3 regions of the Paenibacillus sp. FSL K6-0276 genome follow, and region 1 is predicted to be linked to each of the others. Evidence: a T-box and tRNA genes for the amino acid it is inferred to sense, from the RefSeq annotation. Region 1 holds a T-box; the other regions hold tRNA genes.

What was found. A T-box is a leader RNA that pairs with one kind of tRNA and senses whether it is charged. The one in region 1 lies ahead of metG (methionine--tRNA ligase), so its partner is inferred to be a tRNA-Met.
Region 2: it has a tRNA-Met gene. The T-box ahead of metG (methionine--tRNA ligase) is inferred to sense a tRNA for this amino acid. The anticodon was not compared.
Region 3: it has a tRNA-Met gene. The T-box ahead of metG (methionine--tRNA ligase) is inferred to sense a tRNA for this amino acid. The anticodon was not compared.

The regions. Positions count from the first base shown of each region.
Region 1 is NZ_CP150276.1:3,716,669-3,718,916, reverse strand. Features, by position in the region: gene htpG (molecular chaperone HtpG) at 1-354, shown strand, start outside; gene MHH52_RS17490 (DUF4362 domain-containing protein) at 413-877, opposite strand; T-box leader at 1,006-1,267, shown strand; gene metG (methionine--tRNA ligase) at 1,311-2,248, shown strand, end outside.
Region 2 is NZ_CP150276.1:154,436-156,683, forward strand. Features, by position in the region: rRNA gene MHH52_RS00730 (23S ribosomal RNA) at 1-1,041, shown strand, start outside; tRNA gene MHH52_RS00735 (tRNA-Ser) at 1,124-1,215, shown strand; tRNA gene MHH52_RS00740 (tRNA-Met) at 1,246-1,322, shown strand; tRNA gene MHH52_RS00745 (tRNA-Val) at 1,331-1,406, shown strand; tRNA gene MHH52_RS00750 (tRNA-Thr) at 1,439-1,514, shown strand; tRNA gene MHH52_RS00755 (tRNA-Asp) at 1,529-1,606, shown strand; tRNA gene MHH52_RS00760 (tRNA-Phe) at 1,673-1,745, shown strand; tRNA gene MHH52_RS00765 (tRNA-Tyr) at 1,755-1,840, shown strand; tRNA gene MHH52_RS00770 (tRNA-Lys) at 1,846-1,918, shown strand; gene MHH52_RS00775 (helix-turn-helix domain-containing protein) at 2,059-2,248, shown strand, end outside.
Region 3 is NZ_CP150276.1:4,857,229-4,859,476, reverse strand. Features, by position in the region: rRNA gene rrf (5S ribosomal RNA) at 1-38, shown strand, start outside; gene MHH52_RS23040 (AAA family ATPase) at 250-765, shown strand; tRNA gene MHH52_RS23035 (tRNA-Glu) at 870-944, shown strand; tRNA gene MHH52_RS23030 (tRNA-Val) at 1,034-1,109, shown strand; tRNA gene MHH52_RS23025 (tRNA-Met) at 1,154-1,230, shown strand; tRNA gene MHH52_RS23020 (tRNA-Asp) at 1,256-1,333, shown strand; tRNA gene MHH52_RS23015 (tRNA-Lys) at 1,347-1,419, shown strand; tRNA gene MHH52_RS23010 (tRNA-Gly) at 1,456-1,530, shown strand; tRNA gene MHH52_RS23005 (tRNA-Arg) at 1,541-1,617, shown strand; tRNA gene MHH52_RS23000 (tRNA-Leu) at 1,637-1,715, shown strand; tRNA gene MHH52_RS22995 (tRNA-Lys) at 1,799-1,871, shown strand; gene MHH52_RS22990 (aldo/keto reductase) at 1,989-2,248, opposite strand, start outside.

The DNA of each region.
Region 1 (2,248 bases):
AAGGAACTTTTTGAAGCGATGAAGGACATCTTGTCCGGCAAAGTGAAGAATGTTAAAGCTTCCAAACGTTTGAAGACTCATCCAGTATGCCTCTCAGCAGAAGGCGAGCTGACGATCGAGATGGAGAAAATTCTAAAATCGATGCCGAATGGCCAAGAGGTTCAAGCGGATAAGGTACTCGAAATCAACATCCATCACGAAGTATTCCAGTCCTTGAAAGCAGCTGCTGAGAACGATAAAGAGAAGCTCGGTTTATACACGAACCTGTTGTACAACCAAGCCCTGCTGATCGAAGGATTGCAGGTTAGTGATCCTGTTCAATTCACGAATGATATCTGCAAAATCATGAAATAACTTAAAGCACTGAGACCATCCAATTGTACGATTGGGTGGTCTTTTTTATTAAACCAATTCATTTTGTTGTGCGCAGAAGGTAGTAATCTATTTCAGGATTTATATTTGTACAACCACTGATCGAATAAATAATTTCACCTTGTGTATTTTCTGTACTCCCCACCACGGAGCAGGTATCGGTTCTAACTCCTGTGTTGCTCCCACCAAATTCATCATTAGAAGTATCGTAGCTATAACTAATTAAGCTGCCATCAAACTTCAAATCCTTAAAAATGGGATCGCCCTCATCTGTGTAACTTGTAACGCGTATTTGGTCTGCTTTTTTGCTGGAGATATTGTTTATGAATTGCTCGAATTTGTCGAGGTTGTATATTTTTTCGATAGAAACAATATCCCCTCTACGGATGGCTTCTTCGGAAGTATAAGGTTCACTTTTGGGTACGGACCTGACTTCATTATCGGAACAACCCCATATCCCTGTTATTATTAGGAACGATAGTATAAGAATGCTTATTTTTTTCATTAAAAGCCCCCCTTTTAACTTATCTATATTAACAAGACGGGAAACAACAAAAAAATGTTACGAAGTGCTTGATCTTTCGCATTGACTTTACTCGACAAATTAAGTATTATTTCCAGTAACTTGAATATTAAAAAGCAAAGAAGAGAAAGAGTACCACGGCAATTCTTTCAACAGAGAGCTCCGGTCGCTGAAAAGGAGTAAAGAAAAACCTTGGGAATATGGTCTCAGAGCTGCGCATCGAAACCTTTTGGGTTGTAGGCTGCGCCGGAACCTGCATCCGTTACAGTGCTAGGGTATAAACGTTTATTAACGTCGTACCTGAAGAGGTAAATGTCATGAGGCATTTATAAAATTAGGTGGTAACACGTGAGTAGAACTCTCGTCCTTTGTGGATGGGAGTTTTTTTGTTGTCTAAAAAAGGAGGAGAAGGTTAATGAGTAATGTGTTTATAGGTGGTGCTTGGCCGTATGCGAATGGATCTTTACATCTTGGAAGATTATCAAGTGTGTTGCCTGGTGATGTGCTGGCACGCTATTTTCGGAGCAAGGGGGATAAAGTTTTATATGTGTCAGGCAGCGATTGTCATGGCACACCTGTAGCGGTTCAGGCTACAAAAGAAGGAATCACACCTGGAGCTTATGCCAGCCGGTATCACGAAGAATTTCTGAAATGTTTTGAACAGCTGGGATTTAGTTATGATCTATATACTCGAACGGATCAACAGCAGCATCATAAGGTCGTGCAAGAGTTGTTTATAGAGTTACTAAAGAATGGACATTTATATAAAAAAACTATAGCGCAATGTTACTGTGAGGTGGATCAGCGATTTTTGCCAGACAGATATGTGGAAGGGACTTGTCCGGTATGTGGCAAGCGGGCGCGGGGAGATCAATGCGATTATTGTTCTACGATTCTAGATCCTGCCGATTTATTAGACAGAGCCTGTAAATTATGTGGGAATACGCCTACAGAACGGCCGACAGAACATTATTATCTTAGCTTATCTAAATTTCAATCTGAATTAACGGAGTATGTAGACGAAGCAGTACACTGGAGGGAAAATGCAATAAAACTGACCAAACGATATTTGAAGGAGGAGCTTCAGGATCGGGCAGTAACCAGAGACTTATCTTGGGGCGTAGATATTCCTGTAGCTGGATTTGAAGATAAAAAGATTTATGTCTGGATTGAGGCAGTAAGTGGTTATTTATCAGCCAGCAAGCAGTGGGCCACACAATCGGGGGGGAGCTGGGAGGATTTTTGGTCAGAGGAACAAGAGGACATTACCGCTTATTATGTCCATGGTAAAGACAATATTCCTTTTCATACCTTGATATGGCCAGCCGTCTTATTAGGAGCCAGAGATCTGCA
Region 2 (2,248 bases), 2.6 Mb from region 1:
AAGGGGAGTGGTTAGGGGTAACCCGAAGCTATGAACCGAAGCCCCAGTAAACGGCGGCCGTAACTATAACGGTCCTAAGGTAGCGAAATTCCTTGTCAGGTAAATTCTGACCCGCACGAATGGCGTAACGACTTGGGCGCTGTCTCAACGAGAGATCCGGTGAAATTTTAATACCTGTGAAGATGCAGGTTACCCGCGACAAGACGGAAAGACCCCATGGAGCTTTACTGCAGCTTGATATTGAATTTGGGTACGATCTGTACAGGATAGGTGGGAGCCGTAGAAATCGGAGCGCAAGCTTCGGTGGAGGCGCCGTTGGGATACCACCCTGATCGTATCTAGGTTCTAACCTAGTACCCTTACCGGGTACGGGGACCGTGTCAGGCGGGCAGTTTGACTGGGGCGGTCGCCTCCTAAAGAGTAACGGAGGCGTTCCAAGGTTCCCTCAGAATGGTTGGAAATCATTCGAAGAGTGCAAAGGCATAAGGGAGCTTGACTGCGAGACCTACAAGTCGAGCAGGGACGAAAGTCGGACTTAGTGATCCGGTGGTACCGCATGGAAGGGCCATCGCTCAACGGATAAAAGCTACCCTGGGGATAACAGGCTTATCTCCCCCAAGAGTCCACATCGACGGGGAGGTTTGGCACCTCGATGTCGGCTCATCGCATCCTGGGGCTGAAGTAGGTCCCAAGGGTTGGGCTGTTCGCCCATTAAAGCGGTACGCGAGCTGGGTTCAGAACGTCGTGAGACAGTTCGGTCCCTATCTGTCGTGGGCGCAGGAAATTTGAGAGGAGCTGTCCTTAGTACGAGAGGACCGGGATGGACGTACCGCTGGTGCACCAGTTGTTTCGCCAGAAGCATGGCTGGGTAGCTACGTACGGACGGGATAAGCGCTGAAAGCATCTAAGCGTGAAGCCCCCCTCAAGATGAGATTTCCCAATTAGTAAGACCCCTTGAAGACGACGAGGTAGATAGGTTGGAGGTGGAAGTGCAGTAATGCATGGAGCTGACCAATACTAATCGGTCGAGGGCTTATCCTATACTTAAAACGCAAATTCAATTCGGATTCAGTTTTCAGGGAGTCAAATTCCTGTTTGGATTGCTGTGGTACTGATATCGTTTGGAGAGATACCCAAGTGGCTATAAGGGGACCCTCTGCTAAGGGGTTAGACTGCGTAAGCGGTGCGTGGGTTCGAATCCCACTCTCTCCGCCATTTTCAATCCATAGCATTACTAATTATTGTGGCGGTGTAGCTCAGCTGGCTAGAGCGTACGGTTCATACCCGTGAGGTCGGGGGTTCGATCCCCTTCGCCGCTACCATAATACCTGGAGGCTTAGCTCAGCTGGGAGAGCATCTGCCTTACAAGCAGAGGGTCGGGGGTTCGATCCCCTCAGCCTCCACCATTTTCATCTCTTTAAGATTTATTTCACACCGTGCCGGTGTAGCTCAACTGGTAGAGCAACTGACTTGTAATCAGTAGGTTGGGGGTTCAAGTCCTCTCGCCGGCACCATTTTTTATCAATGCGGAACCGTGGTGTAGTTGGCCTAACATGCCTGCCTGTCACGCAGGAGATCGCGAGTTCGAATCTCGTCGGTTCCGCCATTTTTTTCCACAAGATTAGAGTGGGAAGTTTAAGACTACCACTTTATTTTTATGTCAATTTAATATGGCTCGATAGCTCAGTCGGTAGAGCAGAGGACTGAAAATCCTCGTGTCGGCGGTTCGAATCCGTCTCGAGCCACTTTTCCCTGGGGGATTAGCGAAGTGGCCAAACGCATCAGACTGTAAATCTGCTCACGTACGTGTTCGGTGGTTCGAATCCATCATCCCCCACCATTTATGAGCCATTAGCTCAGTTGGTAGAGCACCTGACTTTTAATCAGGGTGTCGAAGGTTCGAGTCCTTCATGGCTCATCCCAAACAGAAAGTCATCACCTTATGGTGGTGGCTTTTTTTGTGTTTTATGGTTGTATTATAGTAGCGCGCTACTGTAGCGATTAACATAATATAAGAGAATATGCTAAAATAGGCGAAAAGAGCAAAAGTGGTGGAGCATGGTGACTATGGATAGTGAGACATTGCGGAAAAAATTAGAGCAGCTCACCGGAAAGAGAACCGGAATCAAGCAGTTAGGGAGGCAGCATTCAGCTTCTCTTTTTAGCATGGGATTAGAAGTACAGGATCAGCTGGTAATCCATGAGGGTCATCTCTGGGCACCTTTGTATGAGAATGATGGACGTGTAA
Region 3 (2,248 bases), 1.1 Mb from region 1:
GGACCGAAGGGTCCTGGGAGAGTAGGACGTTGCCAAGCACGCAAGACCACTGTTGAGTATTCGATAGTGGTCTTTTTGTTGTACAAAGAATTTGCTTGTAAAGGTTTAAAGAAAACAATGAGAACCAAATCTATTTAATAGTGTATTAAATGGAGGGTGTTTTGTGATAATGTGGGTTAATAGAGTTACTTCTTATGAGACTATTTTTAGCCAGTCACAATAATAGATCTTTCATGGGGGATAATGATCTTGATTATATGGATCAATGGTGCTTTTGGTGCGGGGAAGACAGAAACTGCATATGAATTACATCGCAGACTTCCTAATTCTTTTGTATACGATCCAGAGAATGTAGGGTATTACATAAGAGCAAACATTCCTGATGTGATGACAAAAGGTGACTTTCAGGACCATTACCTTTGGCGTGAATTTAACCATTCCATGTTAAAATATATAGCCAGCGAATATAGTGGGACGATTATCGTACCTATGACCATAGTCAACCCAGATTATTGGATGGAGATTGCGGGTAAGCTAATAAAAGAGGGATTAGAGGTTCATCATTTTACTTTGTGTGCCTCACGAGAGACGCTGCTTAAGAGATTGAGTGGTAGAGGTGAAGGGAATGACTCATGGACCGTTCAACAGATCGACAGATGCATCACAGGACTGAATAAGGACGTATTTAAAGACCATTTAGACACGAACAACCTGACTACACTTGAAGTCGTAGAGGCTATAGCCCTTAAGCTGGATATCACTTAATGCCAACTTAGGGTAGGTGTGAAATTTGTTTAATATATGTATTGCTATACTTCGGATTACATGATATAATATTTTTTGTTGTCAAAAGATTTTGTTTTCAATATGGCCCGTTGGTCAAGGGGTTAAGACACCTCCCTTTCACGGAGGTAACATGGGTTCGAATCCCATACGGGTCACCATTTCTTTATTGAAGCTGAATTCAGCTACATAAGAAATAGTTGCATTACATTCATGATTATGTTATGATAATTGAGTTGCTTCTTTACATGGAGGCTTAGCTCAGCTGGGAGAGCATCTGCCTTACAAGCAGAGGGTCGGGGGTTCGATCCCCTCAGCCTCCACCATGAAGCTTTCGAATTGTAACTGATAGCTGAATATCTTTTAATGACGCGGGGTGGAGCAGCCCGGTAGCTCGTCGGGCTCATAACCCGAAGGCCGCAGGTTCAAATCCTGCCCCCGCAACCAAATTTCATCAAGCAATTATTCTTCTGGAACCGTGGTGTAGTTGGCCTAACATGCCTGCCTGTCACGCAGGAGATCGCGGGTTCGAATCCCGTCGGTTCCGCCATTTTCTTGCTTATGAGCCATTAGCTCAGTTGGTAGAGCACCTGACTTTTAATCAGGGTGTCGAAGGTTCGAGTCCTTCATGGCTCACTTCTTAAGTGAGTCGGACATTAATACATACCGTGTGCGGACGTGGCTCAGCGGTAGAGCATCGCCTTGCCAAGGCGAGGGTCGCGGGTTCGATTCCCGTCGTCCGCTCCATATAAATTTTGCGCCCTTAGCTCAGCTGGATAGAGCGTTTGACTACGAATCAAAAGGCCGGGAGTTCGAATCTCTCAGGGCGCACCATCTTTTAACTTTATACTTTGCCGGCGTGGCGGAATGGCAGACGCGCTCGACTCAAAATCGAGAGGGAAACCGTGGAGGTTCGAGTCCTCTCGCCGGTATCAATTACCAAGTGAAGCTCTTATGCGTTATAAAGCTAAGAGCTTTTACTTTTCAATTTTTGTAAGGTAGATCATTATATCGTGGACTCTTAGCTCAGCTGGTAGAGCAGTTGACTCTTAATCAATTGGTCCAGGGTTCGAATCCCTGAGAGTCCATCCTAAAGGAAACGGCAAATATGCCGTTTTTTTTTATAAGAGTTATTCGGGTTCAATCATAGTCTACAAAGAAAAGCCACGAGGTACGATATTAGCGTACTTCGTGGCTTTTGATATTTATGGAAGGACATTACCGGCAGCGCGGTAGATTTCATACCATTCTGGTCTAGTGAGTGTAATATCGGATGCTTTAGCAATATCCCGCAAGCGCTGCGTATTGGTTGTACCTACTACGGGCTGCATATTTGCTGGATGTCTGAGAATCCAAGCGATGGCAATGGCCGTATTAGTCACTTCTTTTTCAGCCGCCAAGCGGTTAATAACCTCGTTCAATTCAGGGAACTTGTCGTTGTCCAAGAATACACCTTCAAAGAAGC